DNA from 2 places in the Shimazuella sp. NTD247 genome. Region 1 is predicted to be linked to the other one. Evidence: predicted binding sites of a transcription regulator. Region 1 holds the regulator's gene; the other holds the start of a gene.

Region 1 (15,045 bases):
GTGATAAGGATATATGGATCATCCAACACAGCTTCCATTTTATCGGTATCGGTTACCATGTAAGATGCGATATATCCACGGTCAAATTGCATACCTTCTACAACTTCCAGTTCCGTGGTGATACCTTTGGATTCTTCCACAGTGATAACACCATCGTTACCTACTTTTTCCATAGCTTCTGCGATGAGTTTACCAACTTCATCATCGTTAGCAGAAATAGCTGCAACTTGAGCAATGGATTCTTTTCCTTCGATTGGTTTTGCGATCTCATGAATATTTGTTACTGCAGCTGCAACTGCTTTTTCAATTCCTTTGCGAACGATCATTGGATTTGCACCAGCAGCTACGTTTTTCAAACCTTCACGAATAATCGCTTGTGCCAATACAGTTGCAGTTGTAGTTCCGTCCCCAGCAATATCATTGGTTTTGGTAGCTACTTCTTTCACCAATTGTGCACCCATGTTTTCAAAAGCATCTTCTAATTCGATTTCTTTTGCAATGGTTACCCCATCATTAGTGATAAGTGGAGATCCAAATTTACGTTCTAACACAACATTACGACCTTTTGGTCCCAAGGTTACTTTTACAGCATCTGCTAAAGCGTCCACCCCACGCAGCATTGCACGACGGGAATCTTCGCTAAATTTAATCTCTTTCGCCATGATAAAATCTCCCTTCTTATGTAAAAATTACTCAATTACAGCCAGAATATCGCTTTCGCGCAAGATGAGGTAATCTTTCTCACCATATTTCACTTCGGTCCCAGCATATTTAGAAAAGATTACTAGATCACCAGTGTTTACTTCTAAAGCAACACGGTTGCCGTTTTCATCGACACGTCCAGAACCTACTGCTACGATTCGTCCTTCTTGTGGTTTTTCCTTTGCGGAATCAGGTAATACGATACCGCTAGCGGTTGTTTCTTCTTTCTCAACAGCTTCTAGAATAACACGATCACCAAGTGGTTTAATCATGATGGGAAACCCTCCTTTTTGTCGTTCGTTTGTTAGCACTCAACAACGTCGAGTGCTAACACCCAATTCTTATCATAATCATCTCTCATCCATTTTGCAAGCATTGTGCAAAAAAAACCTACAAATCACTTTCTTCCATCGAAGACTCTTTTTCTAATCTCCGATATAACCAAACAGAAAGCAAAACACTTATCTCATAAAGGAGGATAAGCGGTACACCAACCAAAAAATTCGATAATAAATCGGGTGTAATGATGAGTGCGACAATAACTAAAACAAAATAAGCAACTTTGCGTATTTTTATCAATAAGGCTGGTGTGAGCAATCGTAACCTAGTAAGAAAGAGAACTACAACCGGCAATAAGAACAATAGAGCTAATGGAACGATAACGTTAAACATAAAACTTATGTATTGATATATTCCATACATCTGTTTGACACCAAGATCTTTGGAAATATTGGTAAGAAAATCGATCATCAATGGAAAAACTAAAAAGTAACCAAACACCAATCCGCCAATAAACAATAAAAAGGCAACAGGAATATAAATCAATGCCGCTTTTTGCTCCCTTGGCTGCAAACCAGGACGAACAAATTGCCATAGATGATACAATATAACAGGCAATGTCAAAACAAATGCAGCAACGAGTGCTATCTGCATGTAAATTTTAAAAGAATCAGCAGGACTAAGTGCGTACAGTGCAAAGTGCTGATTGGCATCTTTGCTGATCACCTTAAATATATCAGCTGCATAAACAAAACTGACGACAAGGCCGATTATAAAAGTAGCGAGCACCCAAAAGAGGCGCCGCCTTAATTCAGATAGATGTTCGACAAGCGGTTGTTGGTCAAAATCTTCTTCGTTCATCACTAATACCCCTTAAAACCCTTCCTCTTCCATCATCTCATCAGCTGGAAATTTTTTCAGAAAGTAAATTAATGTTTGAAGCTCGGTCGTAAGATCTATATGGTGTACGCGAACATTTGGGGGTGCTGTGATCCTTGCTGGAGTAAAATTGAGTATTCCTCGTATTCCAGCGTTGACAATAAAATCAGCAGTTCCCTGCGCTACATTTAAAGGAACAGTTAAAATTGCCACTTCGACATGATGCAATAAAATAACTTCTGCTAAACGATTCATCGAGTAAACTGGGATGCCGTCAATGTCTGTTCCTATTTTGCTCTCTTCCTGATCAAAACCCGCCACAATTTTGGTATTATGACTCCGGTAAAAGTTATATCGTAAGAGAGCAGTACCAAGGTTCCCAACGCCAATTAAGACGACATTGGTCACTTCATCTTGTTTCAAAAAATCACGTAAAAATTGCAAAAGGTAAGTCACATTATAACCATACCCTTTTTTACCTAATTCACCCAGATAGGAAAAATCGCGCCGAATGGTGGCTGGATCAATCTGTAGTGCTTCACTTAAATCAGCAGAAGATATCCGCTGTTTGCCAATAGCATGCAGCTTTTCTAAATAGCGGTAATATAATGGCAACCGCTTTGCAGTTACTTTTGGGATTTTCTGTTCTGCCAATGAAAGCCACCCCCCTCCCTATTTATTATACGGTAAAACGATAGACAGGCAAAATATCTATTATCCATATTTATACAATTTGACTTGGAGTTATAAGGAGATCCATCGGAATATCATGGTCTTCCGCACCTATGGTTTCCACTATTTGCTCATCATAAGCGATCCCACATTTAAAAACATCTGATATGGTTGCAAAAAAGCGATCATAATGCCCTTTTCCGAAACCTAAACGATATCTTTTTTTATCAAAAGCAACTCCTGGAACCAACACCAAATCAATTTTGTGTTTGTCCACTTTTTCACAATTGGAATTAGGCTCAAGGATTTGAAAAGAACCCTGTTCTAAATCTGCTGGAGAAGTGAACAATCGAGGAACAATCGCATCTTGCTCCATACTTGGCAAGGAAACTTGTTTACCTTGTTTCCAAGCATCTTCGATAAGCGCGTATAGACTGACTTCACTTCGATAGGAGAAATATACGAGTATAGAGGAAGCATCTTGATATATAGAAAGCTGTTTTATACGGTCACATATCTTCCTTGATGCGTGTATCCGCTCAGGCATTCCCATTTTATTTCTTATGTTCACCATTTCCATTCGAAGTTGCTTTTTCTGCAAGATGATCACCCACTTATCGCTCAACTTTTAATGGATCAACTCTACCATCATACCACTTTCCGGCATGAAAAAGACCAAGCAGTTATGCTTGGCGAATGAATCTATATTTTTACGATGGATTTTTCAGCGGACGAATGATGTGAGCATGACTGGATATCAACTCAAACATACAAACGTCCAATAAACCAAATCTTTGTCCCTACTGTTCCCCCATAACAGTTGGTTCAAAAAAGGTTTAGTTGTCGCAGTCCTTCTTAATACGTGCTTGATAACCGACATAAAAAAGGATGGAAAAACCGAGCAAAAGAAAGAGGGCTACCCAGCTGTAAAGATTATCACTAGACAGCAGATTGGTGTTTGTGAACTTTCCCTTCACCTCATCCAAAATTTCCGGAACAGGATTGTACTGCATTTCCTTCCAAAAAGGATCCTGCTTCTTTTCAACAGATGCTGCGAAACTCACACCTTCCATCATAAAAAAGCTGAGTGTGCTCACAAATGCAATCACAACCGCTCGGAACTTATTACGAGTAAACATCTTGCCTCATTTTCAGGGGAAGTATCTCAAATGACAACTATATTATACGAAAATATCGGTGATTTTCCTATCTCTATAAAAAAATAAACTAACCAAATGTAGTCTATTTTTATCTATTAATCTAATTCATTGTATACGGGGGACAACTGATGTCGGACGAGCATTAAACTCATCAACGAAACATGCAATTGTCCTTCCGTCCTATCCAATTCAGACTTTGATCATAGATTCCGTCTCACCTACGGCCCTGCCAAAACACCTCATTTGCCACCAAGATCACCAAACCAGCACCGCCGAGGAACATAAGACTGTCCCCCAGCGTGAAATCCCTGAAGAACATGTTTTCGATGATCGACGGAATGAAGGTGAGTACATCCCAAATCCAGCTCGCCACGAAATGGAGATTCATCGAGACCGGTTCAGCTGTGACGAATGACGGATACACCTTCATGGCAAAGGTAACAGCCGCGAAAACTGCCACAACTGCAAGGAGCAGGTGAGTGATGATACGGGACATAATTGCCAGCCTTCTCTTGAAACACATCAATGGATAGGACGATTACGATTGTGACTCTATTATATAAAACGAAAGATAGAATTTCAAAAGTATCAACGGTACTGTTAAAAAATATAAAAAAAGATGAGCGATAGTCTGCTCATCTTTTTTATCTATTTGGAATTTCATTATATTGCGGGCGGACAATTGATAGCGGATGACTGGGTGTCATCAACATCAACTGTCCGTTCCCGTCCGATGGGTGAATCAGATCAGAACTGCTGCTGCACCGGCAGCGGCTTCGCCCCGGTGGGGTTGCCGTACTGCATCATCTTCAGCCTGTACCGACGGTCGGCCCAGCGGTTGCAGAGGATGACCGCAGTGACCAGCAGCACCACGATGATCAGGTTGTTGACAGTGAACACCGAGTGGGCGTCATGCATGACACCGGAGATGCGGTTCGAGGTGGCGTCGTACATCCGACGCAGGACCGGGATCGCCTCGGTCTTGAACTCGTTGACCTGCTGGGGATGCGTCTGGATGTAGTTGTACACCAGAGCACCGAAGATCATGTAGAACACGACCTTGCAGGCGTTGACGAGCAAGTGACCGAAGCGCTCGACCATGTCCAGAATACGGAAGCTGACGTCCATTTTACTTTCCTCGAATTCTTTGTTGTTCTACGATATCGGACGGGTACTTGATACTTCTAGTATACGAAAAAAGCTGTAAATTGAGAATAGAAAAATATGATGATAAATAAAACAACCGTTTGTAGGCATTCAACGGTTGTTTTATTCGCTATCTTGTTTTTCTTTTCGTAGAGCCGTCTGTTCCTTTACTATATCACTTGCTTGAAAAAGGATGTTCCAGTAGTTTGTCTTCTTCAAAATGACATAAATAATCGCTGAATAGATAAGCACACTTTCAACTAAGTGAAGAACTGCTGTCAAATCAAGTGCATATCCATTAATTGTAAATACTATTTTGACTGTAGCTAGTAGTTTCCAAATAATAAGCTGCCCTAAACCAAAGAAACTCACATACAAAACTAATATGAGAAATTTTTTCCATTCGGCTCGTGCCATGCTATTCCCCGTTTCCTCAAAAGATGCTTATACTAATGGTAAGTTTGCAACAGCATTCAATTCCAAATCTGCATAATTCTTTTCTTGTAATAAAAAATAAGCTGCTGATGCAATCATCGCTGCATTATCTGTACACAATTCCAAAGGAGGAATACACAATGAAACATTTTCCTGTTTCACTCGGTTGTGAAGTCTCGTTCGAAGTCCGCTATTTGCTGCAACACCACCAGCGATCACTAATTGCTTCACGTCTCTTTGTTTGACAGCACGAAATGTTTTTTCAACAATCACATCCAGCACAGCACTTTGAAAACTCGCAGCTAAATCCTTTTCGGAGTACCGTTCGTTTTGTTTGATAAACTGCATAACTGCTGATTTCAATCCACTAAAGCTGAAATCCAATGAATCTTTTTCTAACCATGCTCTCGGCAATGAATACGTCGCAGTTCCTAGTGCGGCTAATCGGTCGATATGCGGGCCTCCTGGATAAGGTAAGTTCATCAGACGTGCCACTTTATCAAATGCTTCCCCAACTGCATCATCTCTTGTCCGGCCGATCCGCTCAAATTTCATATGATCTGGCATATAGATTAATTCGGTGTGCCCTCCAGACACAACCAGTGCGATCAGAGGAAATTGTAATGGCTTTACAAGATGATTGGCATAAATATGTCCAGCAATATGATGCACAGGAATTAGCGGAATCCGTAAGGAATATGCCAATGCTTTGGCTGCTGTAACACCAATCAACAATGCACCTACAAGTCCTGGACCTTGGGTAACTGCAATTGCTGTCAATTGACTTTTGCTTATATTTGCTTCTTGTAATGCTTGTTCGATAATTAATGTTATTCTTTCCACGTGCCGACGAGAAGCGACTTCTGGAACAACACCTCCAAATGCTTGATGGATCTCCATTTGAGAACTAATCACATTGGAAAGTACTTTATCTCCATCCACTACTACCGAGACACTCGTTTCATCGCAACTTGTTTCAATGCCTAAAATCACTTGTTTACTCATGTAATACCAATCCCATCAAAATAGCGTCTTCTCCATTGTCTGGATAATAGTTTTTTCTCGTTCCTATCACAGTAAATCCAAGGTTTCGATATATCCGCTGGGCAATTTGGTTCGATTTTCTAACCTCTAAAGTCATTTTTGAAGTACCTAATTGTTTCGCAAGTTCAATCAAATAAGTCATCGTTTTCGTAGCAATTCCTTGTCCACGAAACTTGGGATGAAGAGCGATGTTGGTCACTTGTGATTCTTCCAGAACAACCCACATACCAGCATAGCCAACTACTTGTCCATCCACTTGTGTGACAATATAATATGCCAGATCATTGGTGGTAATTTCATCTACAAACGAGAATTCACTCCAAGGATCAGTGAATGAAAGTTTTTCTATTTCCATAATAACTGGGATATCCGTTACTTTCATCGGACGAAATAAAAGGCTCTTGGTACTATTCATAATTAACGCCCCAATAAATTTTTTTCAGCTAGAGTAAGTTGTAAGTAATTCGGAGCAAAATCATTTTTTTCACTCCTATTTGTTGCTAACCATTTCTGCATCGCTAATATGCCAAGGTTGCTTGCATAAGGCAAATTATTATTCGATGAAGCAAAGATTGCCCGCTCTCCAAGTTCCTGTTGAATTTTTGATTGAAAGAAAGAAACATCATCGCCAATAAATAAAATATTTTTATCCATTCGCTTTAATTGAGACAACAATTCATCAATCGGAATAATTTGTTCTTTGAGTCTTTCCTTTTGTGTTTCTGATTGCCCTTCATAAACAGCAGCATAAACTTGTTCTCTGCGTGCATCGAGCAAAGGTACAATATAACCCGGGAAATAATCGCCATTCATTGCCATGACAGCAAGGGTAGAAACAGAAAGAAAAGGTTTATGTACAGCCCATGCAAATGTTTTTATTGTTGTCGCACCAATACGCACTCCGGTATAAGAACCAGGACCGGCAGTAACAGCAAATAAATCAATATCCGTTAATGCCATATCTAGGTCATGAAATAATTGATCAATAGCAGGCATTAATCTTACTGAGTGATTTTTTTTTAAATTGGTTGTAATTTCGCCAAGTACTTTTTGTTCATTTAATACCGCTACACTTAATACGAGTGTAGAAGTATCAATAGCCAAAATATTCATTCGGACACCTTCTCAAACAACGTTTTTGAATCCATAAAAATTTCTCTCTCTCCTGTAGAAAGGACTTCTATCGAAATATTTACGGTATGATCTGGGAGCAAGGATGTTATTCGTGATGGCCACTCTACGAGAGAAACTCCGTCTCCATAAAGAAACTCATCGAGCCCGAGATCTTCAATATTATTCTCATCTAACCGGTACACATCCATATGATAAAGAGGCAATCTGCCTTCATAAATTTTTAAAATAGAAAATGTTGGGCTGTCTACATATTCTTTTACACCAAGCCCTTGTGCTAAACCTTGAGAAAAAGTCGTTTTTCCAGCACCTAATTCTCCATTTAAAGCAATAACTGCACCTTTGGATAGCACTGATCCAATACGAAAGGCAATCGCTCTTGTCTCGTCTTCATTTTTTGAATGAAAAACATAATTATCCAAGGTACAACACCGTCCATCCACATAAATAAATATATCTTATCAAGAAAAAGAAAAAGAAGCTACTTTTTAACAAATAGCTTCTTCATTGGAGCGGGTGAAGGGAATCGAACCCTCACATTCGGCTTGGAAGGCCGATGTTCTACCATTGAACTACACCCGCATATTAAATTAATTACTAAAAAACTATAGCATAAATTTAGATCTGATGCAACATCTAGGATGTTCGATTCGCTTTAAAAAAAGGAGAAGCGAATACATCTCCTTTTAACAAAAATTAATGACCTCGTCTTTTTTTATGATCATGCCCACCGCCTGGGAAACCGGCACGAAAATGTGGAGATGCTCCTCTGCCAAACATATGCCCTCTTTTGTCCTTCCATAAAGCAGCCAAATGCTTGAATCGCTCTTCACCCATACGTTCACGGGCTTCGCGCAGCTTGTCAAACTCTTCTTCCATTTCCTCGCCAAACTTCTCTTTCAATTTTTCCATTACACGATCTAGGTACTCCCCAAAGTTTTTTTGTTCATCTAGAGAAAGACAACTAAAAATATCTTCATGTTCTGTTTCCTGTTGATTTTCATCTCTGCCCTTTTCTGTTAATTTTATCAGTATCACTCGTTTATCTGCTTCGGACGGCTCCCGAGTAATGTATTTACTCTTTTCAAGTTTCGCAAGCAATTCATTGAGTGATGACACGCGAATCCCTAACAAATAGGATAAATCTTTTGTACTGATACCATCCTGAAGGCGAAGCAAGGCAAGTATTCTCCCCTGTCCACGAGTAGGATCCGCCATGGGACCTTTCAAGGCATGACTACGCAGGTGCTGTTTGTGTAATAACCACTGAAGCTTGGTTAGCTTTTCATACAACTCAAAATTTTGTTCACTCATGATGTTTTTCCTCCTATATAATACAATTCATTCTAACAGGTACCTTCTGATTTGTATTATAATGGTACCTGTTATAAATGTCACGCTTTTTTTGCTGGTACCTGCAAAGAAACTTTTCATTCTTATCAGTATTGATTGAAACAAAATTATTTTTACAATAAAAAAACTAGCTTTTATCCTGATAAAAGGATTAAGCCAGTCTTTTCCTTTGATGAACTTTTAAATTTTAGTTACTTATTACTTTTGAATTTTTAAAGCTTCTTTCCAATCACGACAGTTGCTTCAAAGTCATTCGAACGGACTACCTGTGGAATGAATTTATTACTTGTATAAATTTCGACGGCTGTTTCAACTTGTTGTTCACTGACCTCGATCAGTAAATGCCCATCAGTAGCTAACCAATGATAAGCATCTTTAGAAATTCGCCGCAAAATATCCAGTCCATCCTCTCCACCGTTGAGCGCCACCTCTTTCTCATATATACGAGCCTCGGAAGGTAACATGCTGATCTCATCTTTAGGAACATAAGGTACATTTGCGACTAAGATATCAATCCGTCCCAAAATAGTATCAGGCAAAGACTCAAATAAGTCACCTTGGAACACCTTACCACCAACAGAAACTAGATTGCGCCTAGCACATTGCACTGCGGCAGAGTCGACATCACTAGCATATAACTCTAATTGCTCGTATGTGCCCAGCACAGCACCTATCGCACCCGAACCACAACACATATCTACTACAATATCTCCTGGACGAACAAACGCAGCTGTTTGTTTAACAAGAAATTCAGTGCGGGGGCGGGGAACAAAAACTCCTGAATCAACTAATATTTGTAGACCACAGAACTCCGTCCAGCCAATAATATACTCAAGAGGAATTCCCGTTTTCCGTTGGTCTATCATGACAGAAAGGTGCTCTGGAGATTGCGCTGCAGACATAAGTAATTTAGCTTCATCTTCAGCAAAAACGCAACCAACGCCACGTAGTTGCGTTACAATCTCTGTATAAATCGTATCGCTATGTTTTTTATTGATAAAAAGATTCATATTTTTTCCTTTTTGCTCTTTTTTGTTGATACAAAAATTTCTTTCACAAAATGAAAAAAGCCAGCTAAGCTGAGCTTCAGTCCGACCACAAAAAATGTTTTATGGTCGGGGCGACAGGATTTGAACCTGCGACATCCTCGTCCCGAACGAGGCACTCTACCAAGCTGAGCTACGCCCCGAAATCATTTGTATAAAAAAAGAAAAGTTATATTTATAACTCTTCTTTTAGATGATGAAATTGGTGCGGTCGATGGGACTCGAACCCATACGGCCTAGGGCCACTACCCCCTCAAGATAGCGTGTCTGCCAATTCCACCACGACCGCAAGTATATGGTAATTTTAAAAATGGTGCGGGTGGAGGGACTTGAACCCCCACGCCTCGCGGCGCTAGAACCTAAATCTAGTGCGTCTGCCAATTCCGCCACACCCGCATAAAATGGTGAGCCATGAAGGACTCGAACCTTCGACCCTCTGATTAAAAGTCAGATGCTCTACCAACTGAGCTAATGGCTCTCATTAATTTGAGAAAACTTTTTATAAAAAAAGTGGCTGGGGAGGAAGGATTCGAACCTTCGGTACACGATACCAAAAACCGATGCCTTACCACTTGGCTACTCCCCAATAACAAGAAAAAGTGGGGCGGACGAAGGGATTCGAACCCTCGAGTGCCGGAGCCACAATCCGGTGTGTTAACCGCTTCACCACGACCGCCACAATAAAAAAACTGGCGGGGCTGACGGGATTCGAACCCGCGGTCTCCTGCGTGACAGGCAGGCATGTTAGGCCTCTACACCACAGCCCCAAAAAAAGGGTTTTTAAAACTATAAGGTAAATGGTGGGCGCTGACGGGATCGAACCGCCGACCCCATGCTTGTAAGGCATGTGCTCTCCCAGCTGAGCTAAGCGCCCAAAAATGGTGACCCGTAGGGGATTCGAACCCCTGCATGCCAGCGTGAAAGGCTGGTGTGTTGAACCGCTTCACCAACGGGCCGAGATTATGTAAAGTCTGGCGGAGAGAGAGGGATTCGAACCCTCGCATGGCTTACGCCATCTAACGGTTTAGCAAACCGTCCTCTTCGGCCTCTTGAGTATCTCTCCATAGTTGGCTCCCAAAGCAGGATTCGAACCTGCAACCTACCGGTTAACAGCCGGTTGCTCTGCCGTTGAGCTATTTGGGAACATTTTGAAGACAAGAGTCATTGTATCAAAAAGTACTACTGATTGCAAGGTTTTTTTATTGCGTATCGAGCGACTTCTATAATCTAGCATGATTCACATATTCACGTCAAGTATAATTTTTTCATTTATGAAAAAAACCTTCTCCACTTTAAGTGAGAAGGTTTTTAAATCAAGCTTAGTCTCTTGAAAAAATGTTGATTAAGCTTTGCAGAATAGCAATAAAGTCAATATACAACATCAATGCTCCAAAAATAGCTACCTTTGTAGCTGTATTTTGATCCATCCCTTGGATACTCGCACTCAATCGCTTAATGTTCTGCACATCATAAGCAGTAATTCCACAGAAAACTGCAACAATGATATAAGAAAGAATCAAGTCAAATGTATCGCTGTGTAAAAGAAAAATGTTTACAAGACTAGCTAATACAATACCTAGCACAAACATCAACAAAATCGAACCCATTTTGGAAAGATCTGCTTTCGTTATATAACCAATTGCTGCTGATATACCAAACATACCTGCAGTAATAATAAATGCAGAACCTACTGTACTGATGTCAACACGTGCAAGGATTACACTGAATGTTATCCCATTGATAGCAGCATACAAAAAGAACATGAAGGTGGCAACAAACGGGGACATCCTGCTAATAAACGCAGAAAGTGCAAAAACAATTACGAATTCGGCAATGATTGCAACCCATATCATTTTTGGATAAAAATCAAGGAAAGCAACCATATTGATTGTACTACTTAAGTAATATGCAATAATTCCCGTAAGTAGCAAGCCAGCAAACATCCAAGCAAAAACGCGTTGAAATAAGCGTTGATCTGTTCTAACTGCAGAAGAAGATTGATAGTATTGTGGTCCCACTACTCATTCCTCCAATAAAATGTTAGGAAAAAATATACTCACTACTAAGTATACTCACAAGTTCACGAAAGATCAACAATTCCAAGGCTTTTTATGGACTGCTTTGTATCTTCTGTGCCCAAATGATAAATAGCTGTGTAGATATCGCGAATTTTTTTATCCACATCTGTACTTTGTTTTTGTCTATCTTCCGTCTGGTATGGAAGATGTGCTTCCGTAAATGTTTCCCAATCCTCATTATATGATTGTTGGAATAAACTTTGTAAATTATTTATTTCTTCTTTTGTTGCTTGAACTTCAAAATCATAAGGTGCATTATCTAAATTTTCCTCTGTGTTTATGCTTCCATCTACAGTCACATAATAAGTTTGTTTACTTTCCATTTCAATCACCTCACCTACCTTTTACCCGCAAATGAACTTTTTCATTCATTTTTTTTATTTCTCTTTCGATTAGGCACAAGACAACCTATTCATGTAATACATATAAAATAACCACTGAAAAAACGGAAGGAGCATTACCGCATGCCCAATTGGCTCAGTAAACAATTGATGCAGGCGTTTCAGGCAAAAGATCGAAATCAAATTCGATTTTTAAATCGTTGCTGGTTTACTTTTATTAAAAAAGAGTATGAAAAAACGAGTAAAAATTTATAAAAAAAGATAGGACTTCCTGCCTTTTCTTAGAGAAGTCCTATCTCTTGTTTAATTCACCATACTTAGACTTACACGGTCTCTATCCTTATCCACTGACAAAACCCATACATCTACAATATCCCCGACTGTCACCACATCCATTGGATTGCGCACATACTGATTACTGAGTTTGGATATGTGCACCAATGCATCATTTTTTAAACCGATATCAACAAATGCACCAAAAGCAACAACATTACGAATCGTTCCTTTTAGATGCATACCCGTCTCCAAATCATCTGCTTTTAAAACGTCCGAGCGAAGAATCGGGCTTGGAAGTGATTCACGCGGGTCTCTACCTGGTCGTAAAAGGGAATCAATAATATCTTTCATTGTTGGTACCCCGCTATTTAACTCTGACGCCATCTTCTCCACATCGACGTTTTTCAGTTTTTCCTTTGTTGTATCGAATCCTAAATCATTTGGTAAAATGTCTAGTTTTTCCAAGAGTTTGCTGGCAATTTCATATGACTCGGGATGAATAGGTGTTTTATCCAATGGATCTTCTCCATCGCGAATTCGTAAAAATCCAATGCACTGTTCAAACGTTTTTGCCCCTAATTTTGGGACCTTTTTCAATTGTTTTCTGTTTGTAAATTTACCGATTTTCTCTCTTTCTGTCACAATATTTTTGGCAACGGCTTTGCTGACACCAGAAATATATTGCAACAATGATGGAGATGCCGTATTAACATCTACACCCACATAGTTAACGGATGATTCCACCACTTGTGTTAATGACTCTGACAATTTTTTCTGGTTTACATCATGCTGGTATTGGCCTACTCCAACTGATTTCGGATCAATTTTTACTAATTCTGCAAGCGGATCTTGCAAACGACGGGCAATGGAAACAGCACTTCTCCTCGCAGCGTCTAATTCCGGAAATTCTTCCTTTGCTAATGGGGAAGCAGAATATACACTCGCTCCAGCTTCATTGACAATGACATAAAAAAGTTCTTTATTCACTTCTTGTATAATTTCAGCAATAAAATCTTCGGTTTCGCGTGATGCAGTTCCATTACCGATCGCAATCAGTTCAATTGGATATTTTTCCAACAACAATTGCACTTTTTCTTTTGCTTCTTCAATCCGTTCATTCGGTTTCGTTGGATAAATAACATCTACATCAAGCAATTTACCAGTTTCATCCACTACAGCTAATTTACATCCTGTACGGTATGCTGGATCTACTCCAAGAACTACCTTTCCTGTGATAGGAGATTGAAGCAAAAGATGTCTTAAGTTTTCTTTAAAAATGTCTATTGCTTTTTCCTCTGCATCTATAAGCATCTTCGCATGTATTTCTCGATCTATGGAAGGCGAAATCAAACGTTTATAGCTGTCCTGTATGATAGACGCAGTATATGTATTTTCATGCGGAAACCACTTGTGTAAAAGAGAAAAAACACCTTCTTCTGGAACAGATATTTTTAATTTAAGTATTCCTTCTCTTTCCGCTCTTCGAACTGCCAATACCCGATGAGACGGCATCGTACGGATCGGCTCTTGATAGTCATAATACATCTCGTAAACCGTTTTTTCATCTTCGTCTACTGCTTTTGCCTCAAGTACACCTTGGTTCCAAGTATAGGTGCGAACCCATTTTCGTGTATCTGCATCTTCCGATAATTCTTCTGCTAAAATATCGAGTGCACCTTTGACTGCTTCTTCAACAGAGTTTACTTTTTTCTCCTCGTTCACAAAAGGGGAAATGGATTCATCAGAAATGGATTCTGTGGATTCCAGAATCAATTTTGCTAATGGTTCCAAACCTTTCTCCCTTGCCATACTTGCCCTTGTTTTGCGTTTTGGTCGATAAGGTAAATATAAATCCTCCAATTCTTGTAATTTTGTTGCCTTCTTCAATTTATCATGAAGTTCATCTGTTAATTTTCCTTGTTCATCGATAAGGCGAACGATCTCATCTCTTCTAGCATATAAACCTGAAATATAACGATACCGCTCTTCAATTTGCCGAAGCTGTTCCTCATCCAATTCCCCCGTCATTTCTTTTCGATAACGAGCAATAAAGGGAATTGTATTGCCTGCTTCAATTAATTCCATGGTCACTTTCACTTGCTCTACTCGAAAAGATAACTCCCGAGCAACTTGTTCAACGAGATCCATCACATCCATATTGGCACCACCTAACTTGTGTTCGCTTTCTATTTTGTCATACATGGATACTTTCTGTAAAACGACGAAAAAAAAAACTTACCCACATAAGATGGGCAAGCTGTTTTTTTCAAATGACATACAATTGGCACCAACATATATGTACTGCAATATCAAATGATTTCTGATAAATCCATTCGAATAGTTTGACGAAGCTTCTTTAGAGCACGCCGTTGGAGTCTCGATACATGCATTTGTGAAATACCTAATCGATCACCAACTTGCTTCTGACTTAAATTTTCAAAGAAAATCAGCTCTAAAATTTCTCTTTCCCGGCTACTCAGCACCTGAAAAATTTTGTCGAGCA
Region 2 (16,381 bases), on a different contig from region 1:
AATACATAGACAAAATATTCGTGTTATGTATTTAGGTTCGATGAAAATAACAAAATCCCTGCAACAAATTGTTGCAGGGATTCCTACTATTTTACAATATGGACTTTTACGTTTTTCCGACCCCATTGAACACAATCGGCCTCATTTGTGAAGTAAAGATCGATAATATGACCTTTAATTCTTCCTCCAGTATCTTCTGCAACACCGTAACCATAACCTTCAATATACAATTTGGTTCCAAGCGGTATGACACTAGGGTCAACAGCAACGGTTCCTTTGTGCGGAGTTGTTCCAGTAGCTGTTTTGCTGCCATAAGAAGTGTAAGCAGTTGCTTCAAATGTCATAGCAGAGCCTGATAATACTCCTGATGCTGGTGTTGCATCGTCCTTCTCAGGTTCTTTTGTGCCTAGTTTCACTACTTCTTGAACAGGTGCTACTTTATTCACCAATGTCCTCGTTTGTACTGGCTTACCGTCCTTCACCAGCAATTTTCCATTTTTATATAGGGCAACAATTTGATATTCTTCTACACCCATTTTTCCTTTTGTCGTTACTTCTTTTTTGCCTTTTTCCAGCTTGGCGTCTTTTATTTCTTTCGTAGTAAATTTAATTGGTTTGGTTTCCTTTTTTACCCGTTGTTCGACTTTGTCGATAACAATCCTCATATTCGGGGTAATAACTTCGTTCATGGATACATTTGGCTCATCCCAAGCAGACAAAGCAATCTTTCTTTCTTCCAAGAAAGAACCCACCGTTGTCTGTGTGGTAATAAACGTACCTAGTTTTTTACCGCCTAGTTCCAGATTTACTTTACACTTACAACGAAGCTCTACCGTTGTATCCCCATCTAATTCTTTATTCCAAGGTATACTCGGTTGATAGGACGCCTTCAGCTGCTGCACATTTTGTCCAGCACCTGCCAGAGCTTCTTCCAATGTATTATGTAATCCTTCGCTAACCACTTGTGACTTTCCGTCACTAAATGTAACAGTTACTTTTGTTTCCATTGCAGCATAAGCCACAAATGATCCAGATAAAAGTACTATCGCTATTACTCCTAATATTAGGAATTTCTTCATTGGTCACTGCTACCGAAAAACTTTGAATTTAATTTTAAAAGGCACACTTAATTCGTTTGACTAGACTGTCTGAAGTTTTTCCAGTAACAGCTTCGCACCTCCTTGTTAGGTGTACCTATGTAACTTCTGCCCATTATAACAGGACTAAAAAAGATATTCTATTTATATGAAAAATGTTCCTTTTTTTTTCTTTTTTCTGCACACTAAAAACTGGTAAATATTTGAACCGTCACTTGACCATTTGTTGCTTCCGAAACAATGAGAATAGGGCCTTTACGCTCGTTTTTAAATTTAAAATCAGGACCTCCCCATGAAACTGTTGCATCTCTATTTTTGGGAACATATGGAACAGTTTTGCTATGACTTTTTCTTTCCACAATCGTTAAATGAGCACGATCAACACTATTGAATAATGTCGAAGAAGTTTGGCATATTCCTCCACCGATTCCCTCACTATATTCTCCTTTCACAATGATCTTCGCTTCTTTATACCCTCTACGGAATGATCTTTGTCCTACTGTCTTATTAAATGAAAAAGTCTCACCAGGCATTACTACCACATGATCAATCGCCTTCGTAGATAATTGTACGTTATGCGATCGATTATAAATACTTTTATTATAAAATGTCGTATAAGATGCTAATAATTTTCCTTTTAACTTTACAAGTTGTTTTGATGTCAATGCAGGATACAATGTTTCATAAGGAACTTCAATTTCTTTTCCCAAATAAAAATGAATCAAATCCATCCAGCGATCCATTTCTGATGTTTTTACCCTTATCCCTTGCTGTTCCAATATCACTTTTCTATCACGAAAGTAAGCTGATTTCGCAGAATGATTGATGTCTTTTCCTATCTTTTCAAACCACCGATGAAGTTTTTCTCGATTTAACGTTGTTGGGTCAATCCCATCAAAACCAGCTTGTCTAAGATCCAAATACCAATGCTTATCACCATACGTTAGATGCATAATCGGATTTGGTGATCCGTCTTGGAAAATAGGAGGCAAAAGAATAAGAAAACAAGCATATAAATAAACAAACAAAAAAATCCCTCCTTCTTTGGTAGTTTGTGCAAAGAAAGAGAGACTTAACAAAGAAATTTACTACGCAAAAAAATGAATAATATAGGTTATCCAAGCCTCTATGCCAAACAAAGCCATTGGATAAAGAACAATCAAATTCACTAGAAATAAAAATGGAATAGCAATCAAAAAATTCCAATGTTTTGTCTTATGACGAGCTACTTGCATACCGATGAACGAACCAAGCGCCCCTCCTAGCGCTGCAACAAGAAAAAGTGTTTTTTCTGGTATTCTTCGCTGACTTGCTTTTGCCTGTTTTTTGTCATACAACATTTGTGAAAAACCTGCGATGTTCATCGCCAAAAGGTACACAATAACAATGATATTCATAAAATTATTTTAACAAATAGAGGCTTTTGTTTCAAGATAATGTGAATTATATAACAAAATATGATCATTTTTTGAAGGTTATCCAGATGAATCATAAAAAAGATTGTGAAATAGTGTACAAAGTTATTCACAGAGAGTAAGATAATTGTATACAAATTAGACATTAAATCAAGGAGGAAACATCCATGGATTCTGCTTTCTGGAGTCGAATGCTTACCGAAGAAACCCTTGCATTTCATATTATTTGGGCTGCCATAGGAGTTGGAGTTCCCATTTTTATTAGTTTAGCAGAATGGATCGGTATCCGAAAAAAGGACAAACACTATATTATGATGGCAAAACGCTGGACTCGTGGTTTTGTGATTACGGTAGCTGTTGGTGTTGTCACTGGTACTTGTATTGGAGTACTCTTGTCCTTGTTATGGCCGACATTCATGCAGTTAGTAGGAAATGTGATTAGTTTGCCTTTATTTTTGGAAACATTCGCGTTCTTCTTTGAAGCCATATTTTTAGGAATATACTTATACACTTGGGATCGTTTTAAAAATCCATATTGGCATTGGCTGACCTCCATACCAGTCATTATTGGTTCTACGCTGTCCGCAGTATTTATTACAACCGTTAACTCGTTTATGAATACCCCAGCTGGATTTAAATTAGATGCCAAAGGAAAAGTAGTGGATATCGACCCGATCGGAGCGATGCTTAACCCAGCCACTCCTTCAAAAGTTGGTCATGTTGTCTCTTCTTCCTATTTAATCTCAGGTCTACTTTTAGCAGGGTTGGCAGCATTTTTTATTCTACGAGGAAGAACTCATATCTACTATAAAAAAGCATTAAAACTAACCATGATAACTACACTGATTTTGTCAATTTTAACGATTCTGATGGGCGATATTTCGGCAAAATTTCTTGCTGAACACCAGCCAGCAAAATTAGCAGCTGCGGAATGGCACTTTGAAACAAAGCAAGATGCGCCGCTTGTTTTATTTGGAAAACTTAATAAAGAAACCAATGAAGTTACTTATGCGATAAAAATACCAAAAGCACTCAGTATACTAGCTACCGATAGTCCTTCTGGTACAGTTGTTGGACTCGATAGTATTCCAAAAAACTTATGGCCGCCACTGTATATTCATTATTTATTTAATACAAAAGTAAGTATTGGATTTTACTTATTATTTATTACTGCGCTTTTTGTATTTTTATCGATTTGGAAAAAAGGAAATCCGTTTCATCCGCTAGTATTGACTGGTATTGTCCTTGCTGCTCCGCTTTCCTTTTTAGCGATGGAATTGGGGTGGGTGTTTGCAGAAGTAGGCAGGCTGCCATGGATTATCACTGGAATAATGAAAGTAGGCGAAGCTGCTACCACAGCCGCAAACGTAAAAGTAATGTATTTTTTATTCAGCGGGCTTTACTTTGTCTTAGCAGTAGTTGCGATAATCGTATTAGTTCGTTTGTTTAAAGGGAAACCAGCCGAAGCAGAATTAGCAGCTCAGGGGGAGTCGTAAAATGCAATTAGAAATGATTGGGATAACGGTCTTATGGACGTTTCTATACGGCTATATCATTGTAGCTTCGATTGATTTTGGGGCAGGATTTTTCTCTTACTACAGTCATTTGACCAAGAAGGAACACATTATCAATAAAATCATTGATCGCTACTTATCACCAGTATGGGAAGTCACAAACGTATTTCTTGTGTTTTTCATTGTTGGTATTGTCGGTTTTTTCCCGGATACTGCTTACTACTACGGAACTGCGCTGCTTATACCAGGCGGGATCGCTTTAATTTTATTGACGATTCGCGGATCTTTTTATGCATTTGCAAACTACGGGGGCAGAAAAAGCAAATTTTTCTTATTTTTGTATGGAATGACAGGTCTCTTTATACCTGCAGCGCTTTCCACTGGTCTAACCATATCCGAAGGCGGATTTATTGTAAAAACAGGAAAAAACATCGATTTCATGGCTATGAATCTGCTGAAAAGTCCCTATTCATGGACCGTTGTATTCCTAGCAATTGTGAGCATCTTATATATTAGTGCAAGTTTTTTAACTTACTATGCACACAAAGCAGGAGACAATCCTGCAATGGAGCAGCTTCGAAAATATTCTTTGTTTTGGAGTGGCCCAACAATATTAGCAAGTATTCTAGTTTTTTGGGGTTTATCACACCATAATCCCCTTCACTTTGCAAAATCTTGGGATATTCGCTGGATTTTTGCTTGCTCTTTCCTTTTTTATCTCATTGCAGTTTGGTTGATGTGGAAAAAGAAAAACTTCGGAATATCTTTTATCTGTGTCATGATTCAGTTTGCATTTGCATTTTTTGGTTATGGTTATTCTCACCTGCCGTACTTGCTATACCCTTACATTACATTGCAAAGCGGCTTAACCAACTCTACTATGGGGTGGGCATTGGTAATAGCATTTATCGCTGGGCTTTTATTATTAATACCATCTCTCATTCTGTTAATGCGCTTATTTTTATTCAATGCCAAATACGTCAAACAAGGAAAATAATAATAAAATGCTGGGGTAACCCCAGCATTTTTTCTCTTTTCTATCACTTAGAAACTTGACAACTCCATACGGCTAAAGCCGTTGGATTCTTGGGACGATAGCCTCATGACTATTTCATTACCAAGCTAACCCCGTGAGCCCCACGGTTTATGTTTGTTGTTTTTTCTTTGCCTCGAGCAAACTTGGTTTTCGTCTGTCGCGACTATACATATATTACCATGCGAATGTTCGTTTGCAAATTTATTTTCTCCAAAGGTTGAACTGCTGAAGGGAAATTCCTTCCCCTCGTTCGACGCTCGCTTTCATCCCACGATTTAAATCGTGGGTTTTCTCGCTCGCAATGCTATAATATATTCGAAAATGAGCCTATTTATAATTATTGCAAGCTTCAATAAATGCAGAAAAAATTCTCATGGCTTGTTTATTTTGCAGTATTGCCATTCCTTCGGGGTGCCATTGGATACCTAATAGAAATGGATATTGATTGCTTTCAATTGCCTCAATTACACCATCCTTTGAAAACGCAGCAGCAATCAAAGATGATCCCAAATTTTTTACAGACTGATGATGATAAGAATTAACTAGAGGTGTATCTTGCCCGATGATGTGATACAAAAGACTTTCTTTCTCTATGTCAATGGAATGAGTAGGATACCCTCTAGGAGCTTTTTGACTATGGTTGATAGCAGATGGGATTTGACTGGGAATATCCTGGTACAAGTCCCCTCCAAATGCTACATTCATCAATTGACATCCTCGGCAAATTGCGAGAATAGGTTTCTTTTGTTTGACAAACAGATCCAATACATTTATTTCGATTTGGTCACGTTCTGGAACAATCTCTCCTATATGCGGCTGCGGCTCTTCTCCATATAAAAAAGGATCAACATCTTCCCCACCGGATAACATCAAGCCATCACACTGATCAACTAACTTTTGCAGCATGATTGGATTTTCCATAAAAGGAATTAATAATGGTACTCCACCAGCTTGTAATATAGATTGAACATAGTCTTGGTTGATGTAATATCTTTTTTCATCCTGATCCATTGTTATACCAATAACTGGATACATACAGTTTCACCCACCTGTTTGCATTTTGTATATTCTATGCAAACAAAAAACTCCAGCTCATCTTGGAACTGGAGTTTTTTATTAATCCTTTGCGTGAGCACGATCATCAAACAAATATTTTATCGCATAAATCCCACTAAGACCTACAATGGTATAAATAATTCTGCTCAGCAACGATGATTCGCGAATCGCATCGCCACCAAAGATTGCAGAAACTAAATCCCATTGGAACAATCCGACTAGCAACCAGTTTAATGCTCCAATAATCACTAATGTAAGAGCTACTTTACCCACAGCTTCGCCCTCCTTCAATCGATGTTTCTGTTAGTATGTATAAAGAAGATCATTTTCATACCAATCGATCTTTGTGGGAATATTTTAAAAATACTTTAAGATATTGCTGCTGTGTTTTAATCGCATTGGATTGAACAGACAGTCCCTATACACAGAGGAGTTTCCTATGCCTGTGCGTCGTAAACTGAAACTGCATCACTTTAAAGAGTATTGGGAGATCGAGATCTTCCTTGATGGTTACATTCTTTATAGTGACGGTGTAGATGACGGCCTCACTTATCGTGAAAAAGAAAATTTGATATCGGGCGTCACTACAGCATTGAGGTAGGTGAATCCGTAATTGTTCGAAAAGACGACAAAATCGTCATCGAAAGGATTTATACTGTTCCCGGACGAGTCCCCGTTGGGATAGAAGCCAGAAAGAAAATGCCTGTTACAGTTGAGGGAATTTGTAAAGTTACTGCTTTGAAACGTGCTCCTGAATCCATTTACGTTCCTAACATTTATAATTAATTTTTTGGTTCAGATAGCAGTAAATTGCTATCTGAATCCCAAATCATCAACACTTATCATTTCCAGATTTATAATATAAAATCACATCAATTAGTATATAGACAATAAACCCGCCATGACTTTTTATGGCGGGTTTATTATTACTTTTTTTGTTTTCCGTTATGAAGATGTCACTGGAATTTCTTTCTCTTGTTGTTTTCGCTTGTGCTCCTCAGCTAACTTATCGATTTCTTTCTTTAATTCCGCTACCATCTCGGATTCTGGAATTTTACGGATGATTTCCCCATGACGGAAAAGCAATCCTTCACCTCTTGCTCCAGCAATGCCGATATCTGCTTCTTTTGCTTCCCCAGGTCCATTTACAGCACAGCCAAGCACACTCACTTTAATAGGGGCTTGGATTTTGGAAATATATTCTTCCACTTCATTTGCGATGGAGATAAGGTCAATCTCAATCCGCCCGCATGTCGGGCAAGAGATCAAGGTAGCAGCATTTGCCGCCAAGCCAAATGTTTTTAATAACTCGCGTGCTACTTTTACTTCTTCTACAGGGTCAGCGCTGAGTGAAATCCGCAATGTGGAACCGATTCCTTGAGACAAAATAGCCCCAAGTCCGGCAGCACTTTTTACGGTACCGGAGAACAAGGTTCCAGACTCTGTAATACCTAGATGCAATGGATAATCAAAAGCTTCCGCTGCTTTTTGATATGCTTCGATCGCCAGTCGAACATCTGAAGCTTTAAGTGATACAATGATGTCATGGAAATCGAGCTCTTCCAAGATACCGATATGATACAAGGCACTTTCCACCATACCGTCAGCAGTTGGATACCCGTATTTTTCCAAGATACGTTTTTCGAGCGACCCTGCATTTACTCCAATACGAATAGGGATACCACGCTCTTTTGCTGCTTTTACAACAGCCTCTACTTTTTCCCGTCTTCCTATATTCCCAGGGTTAATCCGAATTTTATCAATTCCACCCTCAATTGCTTTTAATGCAAGCTTGTAATCGAAATGGATATCTGCTACCAAAGGAACGGTAATCCGTTTTTTAATTTCTGGGATTGCCTCAGCAGCTCTCATATCAGGAACTGCTACACGAACAATTTGACAACCAGCTTCTGCTAGTCGATTGATTTCATTTACTGTTGCTTTTACATCGTGTGTCTTTGTTGTAGCCATACTTTGAATGACTACTTGATCATTTCCACCGATTTGCAAATTGCCAACTTGAACTGGTCTTGTTTTCGTACGATGAACCATGAGCACTCGCTCCTTAAGAAGTTAAAACTAGATTTTAAAATGGATAACAAAGTAAATAATTACTTGTTGATCCATTTGTTTTACCAGAAAACAAAAGATAATACTTCAATGGTATCATAAAAAGTATTGACAGATGATGATAGCTACAAGTTCCGTTCATCATTATATCATATCAAGAAAGGCAAAAAGGGGCTTTTCGCCCCTCTTTTTTGAAGATCAAGAAAAGATTACATTATCTCAATCAATTATTTGCAATTTTCCATATTGTGAATTGTTATTTTCTTTTTACTTTCTTCGCTGCCATTCGCATAGAAAATGGTATCATTCCGAACCAGCGATATGACCATGGTTCTTTTTTCGAAGACCGAATTGCTTTTCTATCTTTGCGTGGTGTCTCCATAAACCATACCATTTTTTCAAGTAAATAAGTGATCCAATCTTTAAAAGACATCTTACCACCTCACTACTTAGCCTTCACTGCTTTTCGTGAGTTTAACCCAAATATCTTTGATTTGTTTTGCAGCTTGTTCTTCTGATAGATTCTTTGTTTGAATGGTGTAATCAGCAAACTGGTATAACGGTTTCCGTACAGTATACAGTTGATGAACTCTCTCCTTTAGAGTACCTCCTTGTAATAGTGGACGGGAATTATCTGATTGCAACCGTTCGATAATTACTTCAGGTGGCGCATCTAACGCAAAAACATAACCATATCGATTCATACACACCCTATTTTCCGAACGAAGAACAATTCCTCCTCCTGTAGTAATAATACTCGGATGTGTATTTTGAACTGCTTGCTCAATCGCCCCTGTTTCAATGTTACGAAAAGTAAGTTCACCATAATTAGCAAAAATATCAGGTATAGAGCTGTTTCGATCCCGCTCGATCATCAAATCTGTATCCAAATGCTCCATGTTTAATGTTTGTGACAATATCTTTCCTACCGATGTTTTTCCTGTTCCCATAAAGCCGATTAAAATAAGATGTTTTCTCATAGTAAAAATTATTATACATGGCTTACTCTAACCAGTACAAGATATGTAATGTCTGTTTATTTAATTCCGCTGTCTCTGTTTGTTGAATTCCATTTGGACTTTTAGCAGTTGCCTTGACCACCAATGTACCAGTATTTGATTCCCATACAGAAACATTCACCAGAAATTTTCCAAACTTTTTTTGTGTCGTGGTGTAATCATTTGGATTCTCCACGAGTTCTTTTTGTCTCCAAGCAATTGCACTTTCTGCTGCATAATTAGCTTGTATCAATGCAAAACGCATTTGATCATATTTTTTTGCTTCCACCCATTCTTTACATGCAAACAGTAGTAAAGTGGCTATTAATGCGATCAAAAGCGTTACAACGGGCAAAATAAATCCTTCCTCATCATTCATCAATCCGCCCCCATAAATAAACTTTCCCATGAAATACTGCACCATTTTGTAAAAGGTTTACTGTCATTTCCACTCCCTTCTTATAACGGTGAAAACCGATCTTGTGTACATGTTGTAACATTACAGTATGTCCACGAAACGGCTGCTGTTTTTGCTGCTTTAAACTACGTATTAACTGACCATTTATAAGACGATATTGTACTTCTTGTCCGTCTTTCATCACCATGATAATTTGATTATTATTTACTAACATGTTCACTCCATTCGATTCATCATATATTGTTTGCATGTGAAAACGATTAAATTGTTCCCATAATAAATGCTCTGTTAATGAAGTTCTCACATCATTTGTTAGTTGATAAAAAAAGCCAAATACCATTGGAAATATGGTCATAAAAAGCAAAAATGTAATGACTACTTCAACATAGGTAAATCCTTGTTCTGAAATCGAAATACTTCTAATTTGATGGAGCAAATCTTGTCTTGTCTGTCTTTCCAAGTCGTGTTTACTGTGATTTTCCATAAGGCTTGTTCCCTTTGCACTTTTGTGGATATAAGATATGGAGCAATATACTTTTTTTCATCACTTAACTTTAAATCACTCAATTGTCGCTCTAATTCTGCTTGTGAAATTATTTGCGCATCATTTTCCAACATTCTGTCTTTTGAAAATGTCTCCCCTGTTAGATAAACAGGGATTGCAAACGTCAACAAAGTAATTACAACAGCAATAGCAACCATTGTTTCTACCAGAGTAAAACCTTGCTCTTCTCTATTCATGAGACTCCATCCTTGTTACTCCACTTGCTACTTGAATAATAATTGTTATCTGCCTATGTTCCGCACATTGTAAAATAATTGTTCCACCGCGAACTTGTCCAGACTGACGAAAGACAACTTCGTTATTATTGTAATTGGTTTGAATCTGAATTACTTTTTGCAAACTCACCATATCTACTACTTTCCCATCTTCTATTACTAACATCTTTTTCTTTCTAAACTGTATGGTTATTTCTTTTTCTTTTGCCATGGCTACAAATTGAGCCCGTTGTAGTTGAGAAATCACTTGCATACGCAACTGAGTGTCAGATGTTTTGGAAATTAAATTTGTTAGATTTGGCATTGCAAATGAAGTAAGCAAACCTAAAATACTAATTACACATAGAAATTCAACAAACGTAAAACCGGCTTCCCTCTTCAGCTTTTTCGACATATCACTTGCACTTCATCCGCTTTTTTTACTAATTGATATATCCCTTGATCTCCTGGACATTTGGGAATACTCCGTAAATATTTTTTAGTGACTAGCTGCTGAATGGTACTTGGGTATACACCAAAATCTAAATAATAATTTTCCATCTGCATGGTGATCATCCTACGGTTAGCTTTGTCTGCCTGAACGTTCGCCTTTTTACTCGCCTGTATAAAATTTGGTAGTGCAATCGCAATAATAATACCGATAATAAATAATACAACCAGCATTTCCACCAACGTAAACCCTTCTTCTGATTTCCTCATAAATATCCCCCTATTGAACCGCTTCGATAAGTCCGAACATGGGCAAAAATAATGAAATAACAACGATTCCCATCAAAACTCCTATCAGAACAGTTAAAGCTGGTTCTAAATAAGACATCCATTTTTCAATTTTCTCAGTTAACCACTCTTCAGACGTAGTAGCTAGCTGTCCTAACATTTCTCCTAACTTTCCTGTTTCTTCCCCTAAAATGATTGTGTGAGAGAAAATAGGCAATAAACATGAATAATTCTCATCCATTATTGCACTGAGTGTAGAACCTTCCATCAATTTTTGCTTTGTAGTCGAAAGATAATTTGCGAGTTTCGGCCATGGTGTAACTTGTTCTAGGAGGGTAAAAGAAGATAGCATGGGTACACCTGCTATAATAAATGAACTTAATTGTAGAGATAAGTACTGGGTGTAGCGATAACGATAGTAAGTGGCTACAAAAGGTATTCGGCAAAAAATTTGTTGAAAAAATGGAGTGTGTTTGAAGTACATTAATGTTGTAAAACAGATCAATCCAGTAACCAAAAGGTATGGGAAATATTGAGACAGAGTGAATACGACTTGGGTTGTAAAGGGCAAGGTAGAAGAAAAAGAATGATATAATTCTTTAAAAGTAGGCAGTACAATTATTGATAGAAACAATAAACCAACGCATAAAAAGACGAGAATGAATAGAGGATAAAAGGTAATCTGTTTTATTTTTTTCTTCCATCTCATTTTTGCTTGATAGTAGCGATGACATTGATGGAGCGCAAAAAGTATATTTCCATGTAGTTCAGCAGTTTCGATAAAAGAACAAAAGATCGGGGGCAAAAAAACCTTTCGAAATGCTGCCGATAAGCTATCACCTCTCTGAATACAATCAAGTAACCTCCCCCCAGTGTCTGAAGGGATAACCTGCTGTACCGTTAACATTTGCAGGCTGTCACGCAAAGGTATGCCACTATCCAACATAGAATGTAAATGGTAACTGAATGAAACGATTTTCTCTTCTTTCCACATAGTCAATGACTACCAACCTCCACAGTCATTCTCGAAAACTCCTCGTTTGTCGTTAAACCTTGCTCTACTTTTCGTTTTAATGCCTGTTCCATCGTTCTATATCCTTTAAAATGGAAAAATTTTCTTAGTCTAGCTGAAGTCGGATGGGACATTATTTCATTTTGCAGTTCTTCGCAGGAAGGTAAGACCTCAAATATTCCCGATCTTTTGTAATATCCACTTTCACGGCATTGCAAGCAGCCGCATCCCGAACACTGTTTACATGACAAACGTATTAAACGCTGTGCAATTACTCCATTTAAAGCGGATGCAACCAAATAAGCCGGGATTCCCATATCAATCAGTCTTGTGATCACCCCAGCCCCATCAGCTGTATGTAGTGATGTTAGAACTAGATGTCCCGTTAAAGCTGCTTCGATTGCTATTTCAGCTGTCTCCTGATCACGAATTTCTCCAACCATAATAATGTCTGGGTCTTGTCGCAAAATTGCTCGCAGTCCTCTAGCAAATGTAAAATCTATTTTTGGATGAATTTGAACTTGATTTACACCTGTTAACTGCAACTCAATCGGGTCTTCCAAAGTAATAATATTTTTCCGGCTATGATCAAGCAATGATAACAGTGTATATAACGTTGTCGTTTTTCCAGCACCAGTCGGGCCTGTAACAACAAACAATCCAGGACGGTGCAATAACTGTTCTACACGCTGCGACTCTGCTTCTTCCATTCCTAGTTGATGAAGCGATTGGGAAGACAATGTTGTAGGTAATATACGCAATACAATTTTTTCTCCATACAAAACCGGTAAAGTGGCTAATCGAATTTCCAACATGGTGTCTTCTATCTGTACTGTCATCGCACCATCTTGTGGTAATCGTCTTTCACCAATATCCAGCTGTCCCATTATTTTCAGTCGTGAAATAATACTTTTCGCTTCATTCATCGGCAGCCGTGCTGTCTCCGTTAAAAATCCATCTATTCGTTGTCTGATGACAAGAGCATCCATGCTCGGTTCTAAATGAATATCACTTGCTCGATTCTGCAGTGCTTCAAAGAAAAGACTATTCACAAATGCAATCACATCCAACACAACACCTCCAAACTGTTATAAGAACGTATATACTTATTTCGACTCATTATTCCATAAAACCTCCTAAAATGACAAAAAAAGGTAAGTATTACAAAATAAAAAGGCCCTTTCGGCCCGTTTACGCAAATATGTCGTAATTTTTCCCATAAATACAAGTAACATCATCATCTACCTGAATAACTTGTCCATCCAATAAATCAATATCAATTTTCTTGCCAGTAGTAGTAGATAGTGTAACTGTTAGTGATTTGCGAATTTTGGGCTTTAGCAAAGAAGAGTTAAATTCGAATCGCGTTGTCATCTCATCTTCCACAGAGACGGTTTCAAAATTTTCATCCAACATAATTTTGTAATACGGCTGAGATGAAAAATGCTTCATAAAAGCTTGTAATTGATCCTTTTTCCCAGATACACGCAACGTCAACATAATACGAGACACACTCCTTATTTTTTCTAAAATTGTATAGAAACGGAACCGAAACCTTTTTTTATACCCATAATTAAGTATAAATCCCCTATTGTTAGGACTCAATGATTATTAAAATCTATTTTTCCACCCATAATTAGTAATAATTTTTAATTTTTCGACCAAAATGAACAAAAAAGTGCAAAATAATATTTTCCATAATAATGACAGAAAAATCCAAGAATCGAAGAAGGAAAACAAGATTTGACATCGAATCTTTGAACAAACAAAATAACATCAATAGGCAGGGATCAACCAGATGGATCGATATAATTCGCTAGACTTCGGCAAAATTGTCCGTAAACTGAGAACATCGCGCGGTCTCCCTATGAAGTTTTTTGAAGATAAAGAGATTTCACAAGGAACGATCAGTAAAATCGAAAGAGGTGATCCTACTGTCAGCAAACATAAGCGGTTTTATTACCTAAATAAGTTAGGCTACAACCAAGAAAAACTGCAAGAATTGCTGGAACAAGAAAATAACTCTTCCCAGTTGGAACATTTACAGTTAAAATCGATTGAAACTATCATCGACTTAGTAGGCGCAAAAGAAGGATTAAAGCAGTTAAGAGAATCCGGACTTCATGAAAAAACACATGTGAAACCAATGGTAAATTTCTTGCGTGGCAAAATTTACTACCAAAAGAAATTTTATGAGAAAGCAAAAAACGTACTGCTTGAAGCGATCAAATTAATCGATCGAAACAGAGCGGCTTGGGAATCTACTAACTTAAAATCTTCTTGTTTTGGTGAACTCGCACGAATTTTCTTTCAAGAAAAAAATTATGATGAGACGATTGCTTATAACCAAAAAGGAATTGATTCCTTTGTTGAGCATGGTACCAGAAAGTACACCAAGGCAATCCTCCTTTCCAATCACTCTCTGTATTTATTGCGTTTGGATTTATTAGAAGAGAGTTTGGAAATGGTGAAAGACTGCAAACTGCATCTTGGTTCGCAAGAGACAGGCCTAAGTTTTATTTATCCTTATAATGTCGAAGTAAATGCCCTAATTGAAAACAAAAGTTATACGCAAGCAATTCAAAGTGCTGAATTAGGCATTGAAATTGCGCGTATCAGCCAGAGCTATGACCGATCATTCCAGCTCTGGAGTAGTTTAGGTGATATTTATTTTGAGCAAGAAGAATTTTCTGTTGCACTTATCTGCTACCAAACAGCTTTACGATTGAAACCGAGAGTTAGTTATGAAAATTGGTTTACCTACATTCGATTGCAACTCGGACTCATTTACATCCAGAAAAAAGATTTTTCCCAGGCAGAATCACATTTATTGGATGCTGTCAAAACCTCTGATGGAACTCGGATGGATCATATATATGAAGCGTATAATGCGCTTGGTGATATGTATCTTCAATTGGATGATACAGAAAAAGCAGTTCGCTTTCTCCAAAAAGCATTGCATATCGCTCAAGATCACAAACTTTACAAACAAGAACGCGAATCACTTACCAAACTTTGCCAATGTCAACATTATTTGGATATGGATCAATATCAAAGTTATGTCAACAACTTGGTATCTGTCAGTATCCAACTACAACGAGGAGGTGATGAATAATGCGCAAAGCTACCAGTGAACCAATCCATACTTAAATATTTGAAATTTATTGATTTTTGCAATCTGCTATTATCTAAGCTAGCCTTTAAGGCTAGCTTTATTTTTTATTTTTTTTTGGTTTGCATGAATTAAATTTTATAAACACTGATAAATATACTAGTCATCTATTGTCTTGATCCTTGTAAGAAATACTGCACCTTACCAAAAATATTTATTACTCCTAAAAATAGCATGACCCTCTCTACGACAAGAATACATCGTAGAGAGGGTCATCTCACTTACATGGAAACATTACTTGAGGCCAGGAGTCCACTGGAGGCCCCAGCCCCAGTGACGGTCCACAGCCTGCTGGAATCCATTGATGGCCTTCGTTTCCATCTTCACCGTGAAACCATCCGTCGATCGCTCGATCAGTGCGACTGCACAGGTCCGATACCGGTTGGCTTTGCCCTTGTGCTCCAGTCGAAGCAGTGGATTGCCCGGGACCTGGATCGTGGTATATGCATCCCCCACAGCCTCCAGAGACTTAGCTCCTTCATAAACATAGACGAAGATACCGAGGCGCTTGATGTACCGTCGAGCCAGACTGTAGCGAGCACGAATCGTCTCGCCAGTCGTCTTACCCGAACGGTCATCGTGGTTAAGCTGAATGTATGGTGCTGAAGTCTGGCTACCGAAGCGGAGAGGGCTCTCACCCAGCCCCTGAACGATACCCTTCTGTCCATCCATCAGCTCGAACAAAGCACACAGGTCTACATCTGCAGGAAACTGCCAATTCGTGTGCATGTAAATATCGTCATCAACGACATCTTCCGGCTTCACGAGCGTGAACTTCTGACCCTTGGTCATGTTGATGGTAGACATATACTATCCTTCCATAGGAAGTGAGATGAACATCAGCCTAAAGAGGGCTGTTCAGCGATTTGCTGATTAAATCAATTATATCGCACGATTAATATAATAGCATTATTAAGATATATTTGGTTTTCATAAATAAATAGATATCTCCACTTGATTAAAGATGAACCCATTTTTTACTAATTAGAGGTATGAATTATGGAAGTGCTCTTTTTGTTTTTTCAACAGGTGCGATAGCAGACACACTCGTGCATATAGTAAATAATATTAGCGAATTTGTTCATCTAGAGTTAAA

The links. The regulator Rex, encoded in region 1, represses fermentation and respiration genes when NADH is low (regulators of the CRP and FNR family bind a similar motif). The targets are predictions, from matches to a motif close to TTGTGAAATATTTCACAA.
Region 2: AC5WOC_RS06815 (cytochrome ubiquinol oxidase subunit I) is a predicted target of Rex. The motif match lies at 2,534-2,551, and genes of this name have one in related genera.

The regions. Positions count from the first base shown of each region.
Region 1 is NZ_JCAJZU010000004.1:393,511-408,555, reverse strand. It holds gene groL (chaperonin GroEL) at 1-662, opposite strand, end outside; gene groES (co-chaperone GroES) at 690-974, opposite strand; gene tatC (twin-arginine translocase subunit TatC) at 1,093-1,842, opposite strand; gene AC5WOC_RS12980 (redox-sensing transcriptional repressor Rex) at 1,855-2,514, opposite strand; gene AC5WOC_RS12975 (5-formyltetrahydrofolate cyclo-ligase) at 2,585-3,133, opposite strand; gene AC5WOC_RS12970 (hypothetical protein) at 3,369-3,671, opposite strand; gene AC5WOC_RS12965 (hypothetical protein) at 3,907-4,188, opposite strand; gene AC5WOC_RS12960 (hypothetical protein) at 4,440-4,820, opposite strand; gene AC5WOC_RS12955 (hypothetical protein) at 4,962-5,255, opposite strand; gene tsaD (tRNA (adenosine(37)-N6)-threonylcarbamoyltransferase complex transferase subunit TsaD) at 5,283-6,278, opposite strand; gene rimI (ribosomal protein S18-alanine N-acetyltransferase) at 6,271-6,732, opposite strand; gene tsaB (tRNA (adenosine(37)-N6)-threonylcarbamoyltransferase complex dimerization subunit type 1 TsaB) at 6,735-7,430, opposite strand; gene tsaE (tRNA (adenosine(37)-N6)-threonylcarbamoyltransferase complex ATPase subunit type 1 TsaE) at 7,427-7,870, opposite strand; tRNA gene AC5WOC_RS12930 (tRNA-Gly) at 7,957-8,030, opposite strand; gene AC5WOC_RS12925 (MarR family winged helix-turn-helix transcriptional regulator) at 8,145-8,762, opposite strand; gene AC5WOC_RS12920 (putative protein N(5)-glutamine methyltransferase) at 9,014-9,811, opposite strand; tRNA gene AC5WOC_RS12915 (tRNA-Pro) at 9,914-9,990, opposite strand; tRNA gene AC5WOC_RS12910 (tRNA-Leu) at 10,051-10,136, opposite strand; tRNA gene AC5WOC_RS12905 (tRNA-Leu) at 10,159-10,243, opposite strand; tRNA gene AC5WOC_RS12900 (tRNA-Lys) at 10,250-10,325, opposite strand; tRNA gene AC5WOC_RS12895 (tRNA-Gln) at 10,359-10,433, opposite strand; tRNA gene AC5WOC_RS12890 (tRNA-His) at 10,448-10,523, opposite strand; tRNA gene AC5WOC_RS12885 (tRNA-Asp) at 10,538-10,614, opposite strand; tRNA gene AC5WOC_RS12880 (tRNA-Val) at 10,646-10,721, opposite strand; tRNA gene AC5WOC_RS12875 (tRNA-Glu) at 10,727-10,803, opposite strand; tRNA gene AC5WOC_RS12870 (tRNA-Ser) at 10,820-10,910, opposite strand; tRNA gene AC5WOC_RS12865 (tRNA-Asn) at 10,916-10,990, opposite strand; gene AC5WOC_RS12860 (Bax inhibitor-1/YccA family protein) at 11,167-11,865, opposite strand; gene AC5WOC_RS12855 (hypothetical protein) at 11,928-12,248, opposite strand; gene cmpA (cortex morphogenetic protein CmpA) at 12,390-12,521, shown strand; gene AC5WOC_RS12845 (Tex family protein) at 12,570-14,699, opposite strand; gene sigB (RNA polymerase sigma factor SigB) at 14,852-15,045, opposite strand, start outside.
Region 2 is NZ_JCAJZU010000002.1:448,521-464,901, forward strand. It holds gene AC5WOC_RS06800 (3D domain-containing protein) at 87-1,079, opposite strand; gene AC5WOC_RS06805 (VanW family protein) at 1,283-2,125, opposite strand; gene AC5WOC_RS06810 (DUF1294 domain-containing protein) at 2,186-2,494, opposite strand; gene AC5WOC_RS06815 (cytochrome ubiquinol oxidase subunit I) at 2,680-4,008, shown strand; gene AC5WOC_RS06820 (cytochrome d ubiquinol oxidase subunit II) at 4,010-5,023, shown strand; gene AC5WOC_RS06825 (gamma-glutamyl-gamma-aminobutyrate hydrolase family protein) at 5,390-6,097, opposite strand; gene AC5WOC_RS06830 (DUF378 domain-containing protein) at 6,179-6,391, opposite strand; gene AC5WOC_RS06835 (hypothetical protein) at 6,558-6,719, shown strand; gene ispG (flavodoxin-dependent (E)-4-hydroxy-3-methylbut-2-enyl-diphosphate synthase) at 7,064-8,170, opposite strand; gene AC5WOC_RS06845 (YqzE family protein) at 8,445-8,621, opposite strand; gene AC5WOC_RS06850 (shikimate kinase) at 8,638-9,168, opposite strand; gene AC5WOC_RS06855 (hypothetical protein) at 9,191-9,565, opposite strand; gene AC5WOC_RS06860 (hypothetical protein) at 9,558-10,088, opposite strand; gene AC5WOC_RS06865 (type II secretion system protein) at 9,980-10,345, opposite strand; gene AC5WOC_RS06870 (prepilin-type N-terminal cleavage/methylation domain-containing protein) at 10,338-10,778, opposite strand; gene AC5WOC_RS06875 (competence type IV pilus major pilin ComGC) at 10,763-11,083, opposite strand; gene AC5WOC_RS06880 (type II secretion system F family protein) at 11,094-12,095, opposite strand; gene AC5WOC_RS06885 (GspE/PulE family protein) at 12,098-13,177, opposite strand; gene AC5WOC_RS06890 (hypothetical protein) at 13,305-13,613, opposite strand; gene AC5WOC_RS06895 (helix-turn-helix domain-containing protein) at 13,912-15,228, shown strand; gene AC5WOC_RS06900 (hypothetical protein) at 15,520-16,092, opposite strand.